Regions from separate parts of the Syntrophobacter fumaroxidans MPOB genome, predicted to be linked through region 1. Evidence: riboswitches for the same ligand, from Rfam matches in the RefSeq annotation. Region 1 holds a riboswitch; each other region holds the start of a gene.
What was found. Region 1 has a riboswitch for cobalamin ahead of cbpB (peptide-modifying radical SAM enzyme CbpB). Riboswitches for the same ligand answer to the same signal wherever they lie in the genome.

Region 1 (5,898 bases):
GTTACCGGCCTGATTCTGACCAAGCTCGACGGTACCGCAAAGGGAGGAATCATCGTGGCCATTTCAGATGAGCTGCAGCTCCCCGTGCGCTACATCGGCATCGGTGAGAGCCTGGATGACCTGCGGCCCTTCGATCCCGAGGAATTCACCAGGGCCTTGTTCTAGGGTAGGGGGCCCGGTTGCCGGGGGAGAGCATGCCTATGGGTTGCACGGTCGCCCCGGTTGGAACGGCCGGGGAATTCCCGGTGCCGACGGCACGGAAACTCCGCGATTGAAGCCTCCCGAAAAGGTTGGCCGGCCTCGGGGTTGGACATGGACCGGGTCCGGACGATGTTCTTCGTTTTTCCTCCCGCCCGCCGCAACGCCCGGCGGGACTCGCCGGCCTCACGCGTTCGAACGCCCCGCTCAACAGCCCATGTCGAGTCGTACACCCTCGCCGAGGCGACCGAATCTCTCGATACCCAAAGATAAGGAAACAGCGTGCGCTTCCGGCCGGGTGCATCTTTGCCCCGCCATTGCCGCCCTGATGCCGGTTCGCGTTCGGAAGCGCGGAACGAGGGAACGGCGCCGAAGACGCCGATCAGTGATTCGGCGGTTGCATTGGAGTTTTTTTTCGTGAATGCAACGATATTTTGTGTATCGACTTAACTGATTGGATTCACAGCCTATTGCCGGGGGTGCCGCCGCGCTCTCCCGGTCCGCGACCCGCCCGTGCGAACCCGGCTCGAACCGCTTCAGTAAGGTTTTGCTTTAATTGGAAATCCGCTTCAGCCGACCTTAGTAGGTGAGGAGTATCATCTGCTCCCGTTCATGGAAGCGTGCATCGGTGGCGAGAAACCGCGGTTTTCCCGGCGTCACTCGCCCGGCATACGGGGAACGGTGTAGCGGCTTTCGTGCGCCGCCGGCCCCCGGTAGCCCCGCGGCAGGTGCCGACTGATACCGGGGTACGTTCAAGATGACACAACACCTGCCCATCGGGAGGTGACGCGGGCGAGGATAAACCCCGCCCCTTGCATGCGGATCGATGTGCCCGTCAGACGGTGGGCAAGGCTTTATGCCGTCCCGCCCAACGCGCTCATCTTGAACGCAGAATTGTATGAAGGGTGTTTCGCTCATGCCGTTTCAATGATTGTGGGGGAGTTGCGGGGGAGCCCCCGGACACAAGGACGTTTGGGTGGACGAAACATATCGGCGAAAGATCGAAGCGACATATCCCGCGTGCGGCGAGTTCCTGGACGATGAAGCCTGGGCAAGTCTCCAACGGACCCGCGACAACGTTATGGATGTGGCGGCGTTTCCAAAGAGCCTGAGCCGGTTGGTCCGGGAACTTGCGCTTCCCGCTTTTCTGCCGGAATTGGCGAGGCTCGAGTTTGCATTCCACACGGTGAGCAACGTGGACGTCGAAGCTTCGCGGCCGGCTTGCGAGCTTGCGGTGAACCCCGCTCTGGCTCTGCTGCGGCTGTCCTGGAGCAACCTCGCATCGCTGCTTCGCTTCAATGTGGACGGCACCGATGTTTTTCCTGAAAACCGCGAAGAATTCGTGCTCATCTGGCGGCACCCGGAAAACGGTCGAATCACGGCGCGGCCGGCCCACGACGAAGACCTGATGGCGCTCAAACTCGTTGCGGAGCAGATTCCATCTCGCGAAGCCGCTTCAAGGGCGGGAGTGGCGGTTTACGTGGTGGACGCCCTTCTGGATCATGCGGTGAAAAGAGGCCTGCTCCTGGCTCCGCCTTCGTCCATCAGGCGTGATCCATCCAATTTTCCCGTCCTGCCCTTGACCGGCACCACGGAAGAAGATTTCTCCTCCTGCTCGGTTTTCACCCTTCAGTGGCACATCACGCAGGCGTGTGATCTTCACTGCCGCGACTGCCGTGAACGCGACGGCCGGCCGGAGCTGGAGCTGTCGCAGGCCGTGGGCATTCTCGATGACTTCTACGAATTCTGTCGAAACCGGGGGGTGCGCGGACAGGTCTCTTTCACCGGCGGGAATCCCTTCCTGCATCCACGATTTGGGGAGCTGTATCGTGCGGCGGCCGAACGCGACTTCATCCTCGCCATCCTGGGCAATCCCGTGGAGCGGCGCCGGATCGAGGAACTGGTCGCCATCGAGCGGCCGATTTACTACCAGGTCAGACTGGAGGGACTGCGAGAGCGCAACGATTCCGTCCGCGGTACCGGCCACTTCGACAATGTGTTGGAATTCCTTGAAATACTGCGTGATCTCGATATCTACTCCATGGTCATGCTCACCCTGACCCGTGACAACATGGGTGACATTCTACCGCTTGCCGAGCTGCTGAGGGGATGGGCGGACCTGTTCACTTTCATACGTCTGAGTCGATCCGAGGACGGACCGAATCCGGACCTGCCGGCTCTCGAGGACTTCGCCGCATTTCTGGAGGCCTTTGCGGACGCATCCGAGGACAATCCCACTATCAGCTTCAAGGACAGTCTCCTCAACATCGTTCGGCGCAAGCGGGGCCTTTCCCTCTTCGGAGGCTGCTCCGGGTACGGGTGCGGAGCCGCCTTCAACTCCATTGCCGTCCTTGCGGACGGGGAAACGCATGCCTGCCGCAACTTCCCATCCCGGATCGGAAATGTGGTCCGTGACGGCATTGCCTCCGTCTACGATTCCAGGGAAGCTCGTCGGTACCGGGAGGGGTCCGGCGCCTGCCGGTCCTGTGCCCTCAGACCCGCCTGCGGAGGCTGCCTCGCGGTCTCCCACAGCTTCGGACTGGATATTTTCCGCGAGCGCGATCCTTTTTGCTTCCTCGATGATTGATGCTTCCACGCAAGCCGGGCCGAGTGATCCGGCCCCCCCCGCTGAGGCGGTTGAAGCCGTAACCGGCGAGGTGTTCGTCAAGAAAAGCCTAAAGCTTGAAGGAACCGGTGGGAGAGCTCCGTTCCGCTCCGATGCCGATTACCTGGAAAACAAATCCCCGGGTGAGTCTGTTTTCATGCTTCGCGGGTGTCGCAGGGGGCATGGATAATTGCGTTCGAAATCGCTCAACACCGGCTCGCCGGATTGCGCGGCGGACGTGCCATGCCGTGTCCCCGGGCCAAACCGATCGTTCGCGGCCGCGACCGGATGAATCCGCGACCGGCCGTGCAAGCCTCTTGAAAACGCTTGACAACGGTCGACTTCTTTGGGCAATGTACAAGACGCAGTTCAGAATCCGTCGTTTTCCTGCATCCCGGAACACGGTGAAATTCCGTGACGGTCCCGCCGCTGTGATCGGGGATGGGGATTTGCCCTGAGCGAAGGCTCGGTCACTTTCGGGGTCCACCTCGAAGGGAAGGCCGCGAATCCCCAGTTGATCCGAGAGTCAGAAGACCTGCAGGAGAGCCTGGACGGGGTCCGGATGGTAAAGGGAACCCGGAAAGCCATGCGCGAGAGCGCGGCTTGTCCGGGTTTTTTTATTGGAGCGCGCCGTACAAACCGTGAAAGGAGCAAAACATGACGAAAGAACCCCGTATCATTTCTTACCGCCGCCGTTGCCGCAATTCCGCGGGAACGGGTCTGTCCCATTACATTCTGCTCACCCCGGAGACTGCCGGGAAGTAAGGAAAACCCATGAATACCGCACGAGAACACAGTCCTTCGACTCTGTACGCGAACACCGGTTACGGGCCCGGTCTGGCCGTCCTGGATTTCGGCGACCCGAACCGGGTGGCTGTCGTCGAACCGGACCTGGCCTGGTGGGCGCTGGTCGAACGCCATGCCCTCGGCAACGCCCTTGCCGGGGAGCTCGTCGGCGACCTCCGCGCCCGGGCCGATTCCTTCCGGGAGGAAATGGGGCATCTTCGCTTCGGCCTGAAGCCTTCGGCCGTTTACTTCAACCCGACGGACCGGTGCAACTTCAACTGCAGCTATTGCTACCTGCCGGAGGAGTTGCGTCGCAACGGGAAGACCATGACGCCGGAGGAGGTCTGCTCGGCCCTGGAACGCCTCAAGTCCTGGTTTTGCGGGATCATGCCTGCGGGCGCGCGGCCCCAGCTGATCTTCCACGGAAGCGAACCGCTGATGGCGAAGGAAGCGATTTTCGCCGGAATGGAAAGGTTCCGCGATGACTTCACCTTCGGCATCCAGAGCAACGGGATGCTGCTGGACGACGAGGCCATAGCCTTCCTGAAGGATCACGGCGTCGGCATCGGGGTTTCGCTCGACGCTCCGACCGCGGACGTGGCGAACCTCACGCGCAGGAACTGGAGCGGAACGGGCGGGTTCGAGCGGGTCTCGGAGGTGATCGAGAAGCTGGCATCTTATCCGGCCTTCAATGTGATCACAACGGTGACGCGCGGCAACGTCCACACTTTGCCCGCCATGGTGGATTTCTACCACCAACGGGGCATCGCCACGGTGATGTTCAACCCGGTCCGCTGCACGCAGCAGGGCGGCAGGGACCTCAAACCGTCCGACCGGGTGCTGGCGGAGCGTTTCTGCCGTGCGCTGGACCGTGCGCACGAATTGTACGTCGAGACCGGGCGAAAACTGGTTGTCGCCAATTTTGCCAACGTGCTGGCAGGCATCATCGGCCCGACGGGACGGCGGCTCATGTGCGACATTTCGCCCTGTGGAGGCGGTCGGTGCTTTTTCGCCGTATCGGCGCAGGGCGACGTGTTCCCGTGCAGTGAGTTCATTGGTTTTCAAGAGTTCAAGGGCGGCAATCTCTTCCGGGATGATCTGTCCGGCATTCTCGAGAGCGCTCCCTTTCGGGCCGTTACCGGGAGGAAGGTGGAGGAAATCGTGCCGTGCGCCGGGTGCGCGATCAGGCATTTCTGCGGCGCGCCCTGCCCGGCGGAAGTCAAGGCGGTTTCCGGCACGCTGAACGCTCCGAGTCCCTATTGCGCGTTTTACGAGGAACAGGTGCGTTACGCCTTCCGCGTGATCGCGGCACAACGCGAGGACGCCTACCTTTGGGGCGGCTGGAGGGACGAGACGGAAGAGACGTTCAACTGTATGGTGTCCAAACAAGCGCCGGCCTGATGCCGATTCGCGTTCAAGATCGCACCGCACCCGCGAGGCATCGAGACTGATTCACCTGGGAATCCGTTTTCCAGGTGGGCCGGTATGAAACGGTGCGCTCCATCTGTTCAGCTTTTCGTGCAAGCGCCGGACGGGCCGACGACGAGGCCCCGTCCGGTCCCCTTCCGACCTTCCTCCGGAGTCGTTCGCCCGCTGCTGCCCGAGTTGTGTGCGTCAAGTTCCGCAATCCGGTCACGGCAAGTCGGGTGATCCAAGCCGCGAAAAGCTGCCGGGAACGGGTCCGACCGCAACCCGCTGCAGTGCCCCCCGCTCCCCCTCTCTTCGACCCCCAACGTCAAAAGGAACGCCCCTGCCGCAATCGAACGAAATCTCCGGCTGACGGCAGTGCGGTGTGTCCCCGGCGCCGACAGCGGACGGCGGCTCCGGGCCGGAATACTCGAAGGTCTTTCCGGTTCGAGCGAGTACGGCATTGCACAACGGCGGACATCAGGATATATGAAGCCATTCACACAGTGGAGGGGCAGCGGATGGCCGCCCCCGGTGCATATCGCGTAAAATGCCGGATATGCGTCGAACTGACTGGCATGTTGAAATATCCTGATGAGGTGATTATGCCGTCAAGGGCACTGCTCCTGTCGATCACTCTTCTTTTTCTCGTCTCGACCTCATGTCGGGATTCGGAGCAGTCTGCCGGGAAAACCGGACAGGTGCCGGATGTCGTTTCCGTGCGCGTGCAGACCGTTCAAAAGAGCAGGCGGGCATCCGTTTTCAATGCCGGCGGCACTGTGGAAGCAAGAGAAAAGGTGGACCTTGCGTTCAGGGTTCCCGGTAAGGTGGTCCAAGTGCACTTCAAGGAAGGCGATGCGGTGAGGGCGCAACAGGTCGTTGCCGAGCTCAACGCGGTGCCG
Region 2 (5,898 bases), 350 kb from region 1:
CACTACACCCATGTTGCGATCCTTTCGCTGCACACCATCCCGGGTGAGGAATTCCATGACCTGTATCGGAATTCCCGCCTGTTCGAACAGATGGCGGGAGGTTTCAAGAAAGTGGCGGTCGCTCCTCCGCTCCTCTCTTCCCACGACGACATGGTTCGTGTGGCAAAGGCCGTGATCGGGCATGTCCCCCGGGAAAGAAAACCCGAAGAAACGGTTCTCCTCATGGGACACGGCTCTGAAAAGCATCCGGCCGACGCCCTATACTCCGCGCTGAACCAGGCTTTCACTGAGCTCGATCCCAACGTGCGCCTGGCCACCGTTTCCGGCTATCCGTCCCTGCAGGATGTGATGCCGAAGATCGCGAAAAGCAAGAGCGGGAAAGTGTACCTGATGCCGTTCATGCTGGTCGCCGGAGATCACGCCATGAACGACATGGCCGGCGATGAACCGGACAGCTGGAAATCGATTCTCAAAGGCAAAGGCCATCATTGCGAGATCGTCATGAAGGGTACGGGAGAGTATCCCGAGATCGTGGACGTGTGGATGGATCATTTGCGCGCCGTCTACACTGGGCTTTGATTCCAGGGTTCAAAACCGCACGGAAGAACCGTGCCGAGCGATGGGAGGCCGGCCTTCATTGACGCAGCTCGACGATCCTCGCAAGCGCTCGGAACAGCAACCCCGGGATCACGACTTGATGCAGAACGTGAACAAGGAGCTCACCAGCCGACAGGTACGTAAAATGACGCATCGCTTCAGCGGAAGGGAGTGCAAGTCTTCCGCCGCCCCGCGACTGTAATCGGGACGAAAACCGCGGAATGCCACTGGGAGGCACGAAGCTTGCCGGGAAGGCGCGGTGAGTAGGATGAACGAGAGCCAGGAGACCTGAGCGATGCAGGAATTTCACTCATATTCCCGAGGGGGAGATAGGAGTCTGCACGATGAAGCATGCCGTATGTACATGGGCTCTCGCCGGATTGACGTTTCTTGTCCTTTTCACCGCCACCGCTGAAGAATCGCTTTCCCAAACTCCACGAACCGCCGTGTCTCAAGCGGAAATGCAGCCTGGAAGCACATCCGCAACCGATGACGCCAATCAAACCCGACTCGAGGAGCTCGTGGTCACGGCAACCCGGCTGCCCATCCCGGCAAAGGACCTTCCCGTTCCCGTCCAGGTGATTTCCAGAAAACAGATCGCGGAATCCCATGCCGATGATCTCTCCGAGCTCCTCACCGAATTTCTTCCCGAGCATTTCCAGAAATACCCCGGCGCACTCTCATCCGTGAGCATCCGGGGCTTCCGGACAGACACCACGGGCACGGACATCAAGGGGCACGTACTGCTGCTCATCGACGGACACCGGGCAGGAACGGGAAACATCGCGGTCATTCCGGTGGAAAACGTCGAACGGATAGAGATCGTGCGGGGCCCGGGGTCCGTCGTCTACGGTTCGGCGGCGATGGGCGGCGTGGTGAACGTCATCACGCGCAAAGGCAAGGGAGAACCCACCGGAAACGGGGCATTCGAGTTTGGAAGCGCGGAATACGTGAAAGGTCGCGCCGGTTTTTCGGGTGGTTTCTTCGACAACCGCCTCGGAGTTTCCGTCACGGGACGGACCATCTCCAGGGGCGATTACGACAGGGGAAACGGGAACACGGTCGTCAACACCGGGTACAACGATCAGGCCTATTCAGCCAGCCTGTTTGCCGCCCCACATCCGGACCACACCCTTTTCGCGGTGGGAAACTACTTCGAGGCCTGGGATGTGGGGACTCCGAATCCGGACTACTCTTCACCCAATCGCATAGACAACAAGGACATCGAACGGGGTTACGGGTCGGTGGACTACGACGGCGCTCTTCCGGACTGGGGAATGAACTGGCACTTGAGCTACTACAACGTTTTCGACAGCAACAGGTGGAACTACCCGGCCCTGACCTACGGCTACTCATCGGCGACCACCGAAACCAGGACTCAGGGAGTCCGCAGCCAGTTCAGTCTGCCCACTTTCTCCGCAGGCCGGCTGCTGCTGGGCTTCGATTGGGACGGAATCGACGTCAACTCGTTCACGAAGCCGGCCGGCTCTCCATGGAGTCCGGACAGCCGGTACGACAACTACGCGTTTTTTGCGGAGGAGAAAATCAACTGGAACAAATTCACCTTTCTTGCGGGGGTCCGCTATGACATCTTCCAGGAAGACCTCCTTCCCACCGAAGGACTGCAGGTGAATCCGACGAGCGAACAGTTCGGCCATGTGAGCTGGCGCACCGGGCTCACGTACGCTTTTCTCGACTGGCTGACCGCTCGCGGGGCCGTCGGAACCGCCTTCCGCATCCCCGCCGCGGACGAGCTCGCGGGACGGTACCAGGCCGGCACGTGGATGAAAATCGTCGGGAACCCCGACCTGGAACCCGAATCGACCATCACCTACGAAGCGGGGCTCGACTTTGACTACGCGGGCTGGAAGGGGGGAATCGGCTTTTTTTACACCGACTACACCGACAGGATCTCGGGCGGGTTTCCGGCCTGCGTCGACGGCGACTGCACCTGGACAACCTACAAGAACGTTGAAGGTGCCGTCTTTTCCGCAATCGAGGGCAATGTCGGCTACAAACACTCCCTCGCGTTCCACGGTCATGAACTGAGCGTCAGGCCCTTCCTGAATTTCGTATACTACACTCAACGCAAACTCGAAGACGCCGCCTATGCCAAGCTTCTGAAATCGGATTCGGTTCCCTATGTGCCTTTATGGGATGTCACCGGCGGTATTGAAGTGAACATCAACCGCAAGGTCAACTTCATATTCAGCGGCTTCTACACCGGAGCCGAGAAACAGCAGGATTTCGACTGGACGTCTCCCACCTACGGCACCGCCGTGGATAAGGGAGGCTTCGTGGTCCTGGCCGCTCGGCTTGCCTTTCGGCCCGTGAAGCATTTCGAGCTTTTCCTCGTCACGGAAAACCTGACCGACCGGGACTATTGCTTCGTGGACGGATACCCCATGCCGGGGCGAACCATCCGTGGAGGCATGGAGGCCCGCTTCTAGGCCTCCCCATTAGAACACGGCGGCCCAGGGTGTTTTTCCGGGCCGCCGTGATTCGCCCATGGTGGGCCTGGTCGAGCATAAGGGTGCACGAGGCTCCGCCCGATCGTGGGCGGGTGTTCCCTCCCGGCCGGGCCATCGGCCCGGGGGGAGGTTCCCGGCCCGACGTGGGCAGGGTGGGGAGGCTCCCGGCCCGACGTGGGCAGGGTGAAACCGTGCCCACCCTACGGACTTGCACGGTCGGGCAGCCGCGTAGGGTGGGATGCGCGGCAGCGCAGCCCACGGTTTTAACGCTCCAGGGGCAGGAACTATGTGTAGCCAGCGTTTACGAGCGACCGGGGGCGGTTTCGACGTAGCGCAGCCCACGGTTTTGACGCCCTTGCCCCAGCGTTCGGCGCCGTGATGAATCTGCAACCGACGTGTGAAACGACCCTTTGAAAGCGCTCGCGGCTCCCGGGTTTCGCCGCAGGCAGCCGAAAACACCGGAGTCCGGCTTTCACCACCGAGAGGTGTCCGCATGAGAACAATCCGACGATCTCGTAAGCTTGCATTCCTGGGAATCTTTCTGCTGCCGGCCCTGTTTGGAGGTGCCGCCCCCTTGGCCGCTCAGCCGGCCGGCTTCGTCGATTCCGGCGGCAACCACGTCACATTGCCGCAACGGCCCAAAAGGGTCATCTCCCTCGTGCCCGCCCTCACCGAGATCATACTCCGACTGGGAGCCGGAGAGTGTCTTCAGGGCATCACGTTTCACGATACCCGCTTGGCGGAAGCCAACGGGAAGACAATCGTCGGCGGCTTTCTCACCCCATCCCCGATCCGCATGATGTCTCTCGATCCGGATCTCGTCCTGGTCTCGTCCATACATCGAACGGTTCAGGCAGAATTCCGGGGGCATCCGTTCCCCGTGCTCGAGCTGGAGTCCCGTTCCATTTCCGACCTCTACCGTAACATCCGGCTTCTGGGCGAGATTTTCGACAAGAAGGCGACGGCCGAGGAGGTGATCCTCGAGCTGCACGGGAAGCTGCGGCTCGTTGAGCGAAAGATCGAGCGGATTCCCGGGAACGCGCGCAAAAGAGTCGTCCGGTTCATGGGGATCAGCCACAACCGCATAACGACCCCGGGAGACGATTCCTTCCAGAACGATTTCATTCGCGCGGCGGGGGGCATTCCTCCCCGCCTCGGCAAACACGGAAACGTTGTAGAGATGACCGTGGAAGAGTGGAAACGCTTCAATCCCCAAGCGGTCTATGGTTGCGGCGCGGACCGCGAGACCGCCGCGAAATTCCTGTCGCAACCGGGCTGGAACGAAGTGGAGGCGGTGCGCAAGGGGAAGATCCTCTCCTTCCCGTGCGACTTGACGTGCCGTTCCTCGGTTCGATCGGCCGACTTCGTCGCATGGCTTGCTTCAACGGTCTACGACGATGCATTCGCCATGGAGCGCAACCGGGTCCTGCGGGAAAAACGCATCGGAACCAGGCCCGTGGAGCTCCCGCTCGATTATGTTCGATCCGCGCGAATAGTGGAAACCACCATTTTCGACTTTCCCAACAAGACGCTCCTCATTGAATTCATCGAACCCCAGCGGGTGACGTCGACCCTCGAGGGTGAACGCAGGGGAATTCGCGCCGTGGGAAACCACTACTTCCCGCCTCCATGCTGGAGCGTCGGGCACAGGCTCGGGTTCGAGCAGTGGAAGAATCACACCCTGCAAGTGATTGGCAGCCCTCCCGGGACAAGCTGCTTCCTCTTTACCGGTGCGGACATGCAAAACCTTTCCGTGCAGAAGGCGCAGTTCAAGGACCTTCAGGTTTACGCCCTGGTGACTGCCGGCGTGGAGAGCAATGCGATTCGCATGTCCGCCGACGAGGGGCTGTTTTATGAACCGGGAACCGTCAACGTGCTCCTCCTCACCAATAAGAGGCTCACCCCCAGGGCAATGAGCCGGGCGATCATCACGGCAACGGAGGCCAAGACGGCGGCGATGCAAGACCTGGACATCCGGAGCGCCGCCGGACCGAGGTTTCTGCAGGCGACGGGGACGGGAACGGATGAGGTGCTCGTGGTGGAGGGCAGGGGCGGGCGCATCGACAACACGGGGGGCCATTGCAGGATGGGCGAGCTCATTGCGAAGGCCGTATATGCGGGAGTCAAGAACGCCGTCGAACGGCAGAACGGAATAACCAATCATCGGAACGTCTTTCGGAGACTGAGGGAAAGAAACATCGACCTGCACGGGCTCACCCGGGAATGCGGCGCCTGCTCCGACAGGGATGTTTCGGACAACATCCTTGGGCAAATGGAAAATCTTTTGCTGCAACCCCGTTTCGCTTCCTTTCTGGAATCGGTTTTTGCTCTGAGCGATGCCTTTGAGAGAGGTCAAGTCGAGGACCCGGGACTCTTCAAGACATACTGCCTCGGTGTGGCGCAGGAAATTGCCGGAGACCGCAACGTTCGGTGGATCGATCGGAAGAGGTCGGAGACCATCCCGCCGGTTGTCGGGATGGCCCTCGACGCCTTGCTGAACGGACTGCTCTCAAAGGCGGAACGGGAAGGGGACGTTGTTTCACAGGCCTCGCCGCCCGAACGCCCATCCGGCCCGTACGTGTCCTCGGACCGTTGACCGCCGTGGCGGGCATCTGCATTGCGGGTTCAAGATCATGAGAATTTGGCCTAACCTCCTGTTTTCCATTCTGTTCCATGCCGCCCTTCTGGGTTGGCTGGCGTTTTCTCCTCCTTTTCTGCGACCGGAAACCGAGCGGTGCCTGATCGTCGACCTGGTGGCACTTGACGCAGACCCGGCCCGGGGCGGAACACCCGGTGGAGGGAAAGACGTTATCCTTGCGGCCCATGAACC
Region 3 (5,898 bases), 420 kb from region 1:
AGGAGCTTGCGGTGGATATCCATGGCCGACGTGGCTTCGTCGAGCAGCAGGATGGGGGTTTCCTGGGCGAGTGAGCGCGCCATCACGACACGCTGTTTTTCGCCGCCGCTGACCGCCGTGATGAGACGCTTGGCCAGCATGGCGGTATCCGTCGCCCCGAGCGCTCTCCGGACCGCGGCTTCGTCCTCCGGGCTCTCCATCTGCCAGCGTTTCTGATGAGGATATCGCCCCATGCGGACCACTTCTTCGCAGCGAAAGGGAAAACGCAGGTCGATATCCTGAGCCACCACGGCCATCAGGCGGGCCCGTTCCCTGGTCTTGAGACGGGCCAGCGGTTTCCCTTCGATCTCGATCGAACCCGACTGCACCGGCACGATACCGCTCAACGCCAGCATGAGGGTGGACTTCCCCGCCCCGTTCGGCCCCAGCACGCCGATGAATTCCCCGCGCCGGACAAGAAAGGAGAGGTCCTTGAGCACCGTTTGCCCGGCATAGCCGCAGGTCACCCCGTCCAGGCGAATCACAATTGCAGGTACTTCTTGCGATGCAGCAGCAGGTAACAAAAGAAGGGTCCTCCAAGGATCGCCGTCACGACGCCTACCGGCAGTTCCTCGCCGTTCGGCAGCAGGCTTCGTGCGATGGTGTCGGAAACGAGCACGAGCAATCCGCCGGTCAACAGGGTCGCCGGAATGAGTCGCCCGTGCCGGGGTCCCACGACCAGGCGCGCGAGATGCGGCACAACAAGCCCGACGAACCCGATGATCCCACTCACCGCCACCGCCGCGGCGGTCGCCAGCGAAGCGGCCAGGAGCAGCCAGAATCGTACCCTCTGGACGTTGACGCCGAGATGTTGCGCCTGGATGTCCCCCAGGCTCAGGATATCGAGCTCCCTGGTGAAGATGAGTATCCCGGCCCCGCCCGCCACCAGATATGGCAGCACCAGGACGGCATGAGTCCAGCTCTTGCCCGAAAGGCTCCCCATGATCCAGAAGACGATGGTGGATACCGAGTCTTCGTTCAGACTCTTGAGGAGGCTGATCCATGCCGACAGAAAGGTGGATACGATGATCCCCGCAAGCACCAGCGTGGTGGCGTGGATCCTCCCGTCAATGCGCCCCAGCAGATAGACCAGGTAGAGCGCGAGCATCGCTCCGGCAAAGGCCGCCAGGGGCAGGCCGCTGATCCCCGAAAGCTGCATGCCCCCCAGTCCCAGAAGAATCGCCAGCGAGGCGCCGAAGGCCGCTCCCGTGGAGACCCCGAGCGTGAAAGGGTCGGCCAGCGGATTGAGCAGCACTCCCTGGTAGACGGTGCCCGCAAGCGCCAGTGCCGCGCCCACGATGAATGCGAGGCAGACTCTGGCCAGCCGCACGTTGATAACGATGTATCGCACCGTATCATCGATGCCCGCCGCGGAATCGGAATCAAAGGGGGATATCCAGAGCCGGAATATCGTGCGGTAGGACGTTTCGAAGGAGCCGATTCCCGAAGCGAGGAACGCGGCAACGACAATCAGGAGGACAAATCCGGCCCAGCACAGCACGGAAATCCCGCAATGACCCGACAGCACCGTGTGACGCCGAACCGTTCGTTCCATGGCGGGGATATCTTCCCGACCTCCCTTCACCGGGGTTCCATGCCGCGTTTCTTGATGATCATGAGTGAGAGATAGTGAGGTTTGAGCGTCCTCATCTTCCGATAGTCCCGTTCCACAATCTCGCCCTCAAGCCCGCAGCGGCTGATGAAACAGCACTTGTCTTCGAGCCCCTTTTCCTCGATCTGCGCCAGGATCTGGGGAAACTGCTTGTATGTCTTCATGAGCACCACATTGTCGGCCGTTTCGATCGCCGCGTTCAGGCGGGTTCCGCCCTTGGCTCCCGATATGATGGTGATGGCTTCCTCGCCTTCGGCCAGGGGCAGATTGGCGCAGGCCGCGGCGGCCTGGTAGGAGGTGATGCCGGGGACGACGACGACGTTGACATCGGGAAGCCTGCTGCGCACCTTCCTCATGAGATAGATGAACGTGCTGAAGGTGAGCGGATCTCCGAGTGTGATGAAGGCGACGTTCTTTCCCTGCCTGAGAATCTCGACCACCTGTTCGCAGTTGGCCGTCCATGCATTTTCCAGGTGTTCGGAATCGAATGTCATGGGAAAAGCCAGCTGGTCGATGGGCGTTCCGGGCGGCAGATGCTCCCGCACGATGTCGTGCGCCAGGCTGTAATCGTTGCTGGACGAGGAAGCGGCAAAAACATGGGCCGCTTCCTTCAGAACTTTCACCGCCTTCAGCGTGAGCAGTTCCGGATCCCCGGGCCCGACGCCGACCCCGTAAAGAGTGCCGAACATGGCTGAATATCCTTATTGGTTGACATTTCCGGCCAATTCCAGAAGCGCATGCAGGATGGCCACCGCCACCGAACTTCCTCCCTTGCGGCCGAGAACGGCGATGGCGGGCTGATCGGTCATCCGTTGGAGCTGGTCCTTGGATTCCGCGGCCTGCACGAATCCCACCGGGACACCGATCACCAGCGCGGGGCGCACGCCGTCTTCACGAATCAGACGGAGCACCTCGAGCAGCGCGGTGGGTGCGTTCCCGATGGCCACGACGGCGCCGTTCAACTGGTCGGAAACGCCCCTGAATGCGGCAACCGAACGCGTGACCCCCTGTTCTTCGGCCCGTATCCGGCTTTCCGGGTGGAGTGCCGGAACCACCGCCTCATTCCCGTACCACTGCAATCGCCACGGCGACAGCCCCACGGCAATCATGCGCGTATCGGCGAAAATGGAAGCGCCCCGTGTCAAAGCCGCCACCCCCGAGGCCACAGCCCGGGGATGAAACCGAATCTGCCGGGCATAATCGAAATCGCCCGTGGTGTGGATCACTCGACGCACCACCTGCCACTGGTCCTCGGGAAAAGGATGCTCCCCCATTTCGGCATCGATGATGCGGAAACTCTCCATCTCGATGGAGCGCCCCGCTTCCACCAATCCCGGCCGATCCTCCGTTGAACCCATGAGCTCGTTCAAAGCCATTGCATCTCTCCGACCCCGACGCCCGCCGACCTGGTGAACGCGACACGACCACGCGGGCGCAAACCCGACGCTTCACGTACAACCCCTTGGCATCGTCACGCCCGGTACCCGAAGGCGTGTCGAGGGCGATCAAATAAAAAAAGTCCTCAAAACCCCTTTTCTTGCGGAGTTTCAAGGACTGCACCCAGCTCGACTTGATCCTTTTCTCATCAGGGAATACCGCGTTCCCCACGGAATGCCGTTCCATTCCGGCCCTGAGAACCCCTGAGGCGCAGGCAGGTTTTCTGGCTCACGGATCAGCCTACTCACCACGCCTTCCCGGCCCGTTGATTCCGGACCAGTGGCAAACCGGCGGTTTTCGTCCCCGTTTACAGCGGCGGGACCGCGACGGCATCTCACCGTCTTCCCTTTTGAATCCCCAATATTGGATACCTGTGCCTGTATAATTTCAAAGAACTGATTATCTTCTACCTGTTCCAGCGGATGAACCCGATGGAGAAAAACCCGGCGCACGGTCAACGGCCACGCCGCCGCACGACCCTTCATGCACTGTCTATCGCATTTGCCGGCCGGCGTCAACGCAAATGCTCGAAGCACGGCGGGGATGCACTGGAAACGGCTGCGAAAATCTTTGACCCGATGCGTTCGATATGGTTCAATTCCTCAATTTTTCCGGGAGTCATCGATCGCATCATTAGGGTTTCTCCCTCACCGGTGCCAAAGGAGTCGCAAATGAATCGTTGGGCACGCTGGCCTCTCATCATCCTGATCGGCATTTTGGGCATCTCGGCTGTTGTTATCCTGTCCAGCCTTGCTTCGGTCGACTACCTGATCAACATCTGGTGGTTCGATTCCCTCGGGTACGGGCTTTACTACTGGCTGCGGCTCCTCTACCGTTACATCGTCTTCGGAGCGGTCACCCTCTTGTTTTTCCTGATTTTTTTTCTCAATTTCTGGGTGGCTTCGCGATACGTGGGGAATGTGCCGCCCGCCCCGTCGAAGTTCAGGATCGCCGCGCTCGACCGGTACTTGAACGTCGTCCGGATGTTCAGGTCCGGGTCGCTCTGGGTCTACACCCCCTTGTCGCTTATCCTGGCCGTCATTATCGCCCTGCCGATATTCGAGAAGTGGGAAGCCTTTCTGCTGTACGTGGCGGGACCGAAGACGGGTGTGCCGGACCCGGTTTACGGCAAGGACATCAGCTACTACCTGTTTTCTTATCCCATCTATACGCTTGTCCAGCGCCGGCTGCTCATCGCCTTCGTGCTGCTGCTCGTTGGCCTGGTGGCGCTCTACCTGCTCGAGCGCCGGCTCCTCGCCCGGCAGGAGCAACCCATTCCCGCGGGGGCCAGGCTGCATCTGAGCATTCTCATTCTCCTGATTTTTCTCATCGAGACCTGGGACTACGTTTTGCAGCGCTACGAGCTCCTCTACAGCGAGGCGCACATGCCTCTGTTTTACGGGGGCGGTTTCGTCGAAATGTACGTCATTTGGGCGCTCATCTGGTTGACCCTTTTCTTCCTCATGGGAACCGCCTTCTCAATGATCGCATTCATCCAGACCCGCAAGGGGCTGAAACCGCTGGTCGTCTTCGCCGTGGGATTCGTGCTCGTCCTGGGCCTGCGCTATTCCGCGTTCCTGCCGGCGACCGTGGAAAAACTCGTGGTGAAACCCAATGAGGTTTCACGGGAGAGAGACTTCATCGTCAATAACATCAAAGCCACTCTCTCCGCATACAACCTCAACACGGTCCAGACGCGCGATTTCACCCCGGCCCGCACTGCGGCCGATGTCGCGTCGCCGAAGGTCAAGGCGCAATTGAGGAATATTCCCGTCTGGGACGGGGAGCTCCTGGACGACGTCTACAAGCAGCTCCAGCAGCTGCGCACCTACTATACCTTTCCCAGCGTGGATGTGGCGCGGTACACGGTCAACGGGATGCCTCAGCAGGTTTTCCTCAGCGTGCGCGAGCTCGATTATACGCTCATTCCCGAAGCGGCCCGCAACTGGGTGAATGAACACCTGTCCTACACCCACGGCTACGGCGCGGTCATGACGCCGGCCAGCCAGGGCGGGGACGAACCCATGACTTGGTTCATCAAGGGGATTCCCCCCGAGTCCGAATACGGCTTCAGGATCGAACAACCGGGGGTCTACATCGGACTGGGTTCCTACACCTACGTCATCGCGCCCAACGACGCCGGGGAAATCGACTACCCGAAAGGAAACAGCAACACCATGGTGAGCTACAAGGCCGAGGACGGCGTTCCCCTGTCGTCCTTTCTCAGAAGGATCCTCTTCGCCTATCACTTCGGAGACCGCAACCTCCTGTTCACCACCAAGACAACTCCGGACAGCAAGATACTCTTTCGCAGAAATCTCCTCGAACGGATCCGGGTCCTCACGCCCTTCCTCCTTCTGGACGGAGATCCCTATGCGGTGGTGACACCCGGCAAGCTCTACTGGATCCAGGATGCCTATACGACTTCGGAATTCTACCCCGGGGCCACTCCCACACTGTGGGGCAGGGACAGGTTCAACTACATTCGCAACTCCGTGAAGATCGTCGTGGACGCATTCAGCGGAAAGGTGGAATATTACGTATTCGAGCCCGGCGATCCCATTGTGCGCGCCTATTCGAGGATCTATCCGGGAGTGTTCAGAAATGCCGACCAGATGCCGCCCGAGCTCAAGGCCCAGGTCCGTTATCCGCAGGACATTTTCGAAATCCAGATGAACATCTACGCAAAGTATCAGCAAACCGATCCGGAAGTCTACTACCAGCAGGAAGACATGTGGGAACCCGCCAAGACTTTCCAGGACAGGACTCCAGTGACCATCAAGCCTTACTACGTGACACTGGATCTCATC

Region 2: it holds a riboswitch for cobalamin, as region 1 does, so the genes downstream of both, SFUM_RS14210 (TonB-dependent receptor plug domain-containing protein) here and cbpB (peptide-modifying radical SAM enzyme CbpB) in region 1, are expected to answer to the same signal.
Region 3: it holds a riboswitch for cobalamin, as region 1 does, so the genes downstream of both, SFUM_RS11055 (precorrin-8X methylmutase) here and cbpB (peptide-modifying radical SAM enzyme CbpB) in region 1, are expected to answer to the same signal.

The regions. Positions count from the first base shown of each region.
Region 1 is NC_008554.1:3,033,074-3,038,971, reverse strand. Features, by position in the region: gene ftsY (signal recognition particle-docking protein FtsY) at 1-165, shown strand, start outside; gene sbtM (thio(seleno)oxazole modification radical SAM maturase SbtM) at 1,175-2,785, shown strand; cobalamin riboswitch at 3,174-3,360, shown strand; gene cbpB (peptide-modifying radical SAM enzyme CbpB) at 3,578-4,990, shown strand; gene SFUM_RS12690 (efflux RND transporter periplasmic adaptor subunit) at 5,602-5,898, shown strand, end outside.
Region 2 is NC_008554.1:3,384,239-3,390,136, reverse strand. Features, by position in the region: gene SFUM_RS14220 (sirohydrochlorin cobaltochelatase) at 1-579, shown strand, start outside; cobalamin riboswitch at 736-907, shown strand; gene SFUM_RS14210 (TonB-dependent receptor plug domain-containing protein) at 942-3,047, shown strand; gene SFUM_RS21905 (adenosylcobinamide amidohydrolase) at 3,562-5,664, shown strand; gene SFUM_RS21900 (energy transducer TonB) at 5,702-5,898, shown strand, end outside.
Region 3 is NC_008554.1:2,608,596-2,614,493, forward strand. Features, by position in the region: gene SFUM_RS11040 (ABC transporter ATP-binding protein) at 1-524, opposite strand, end outside; gene SFUM_RS11045 (FecCD family ABC transporter permease) at 521-1,594, opposite strand; gene cobI (precorrin-2 C(20)-methyltransferase) at 1,621-2,340, opposite strand; gene SFUM_RS11055 (precorrin-8X methylmutase) at 2,353-3,027, opposite strand; cobalamin riboswitch at 3,285-3,478, opposite strand; gene SFUM_RS11060 (UPF0182 family protein) at 3,760-5,898, shown strand, end outside.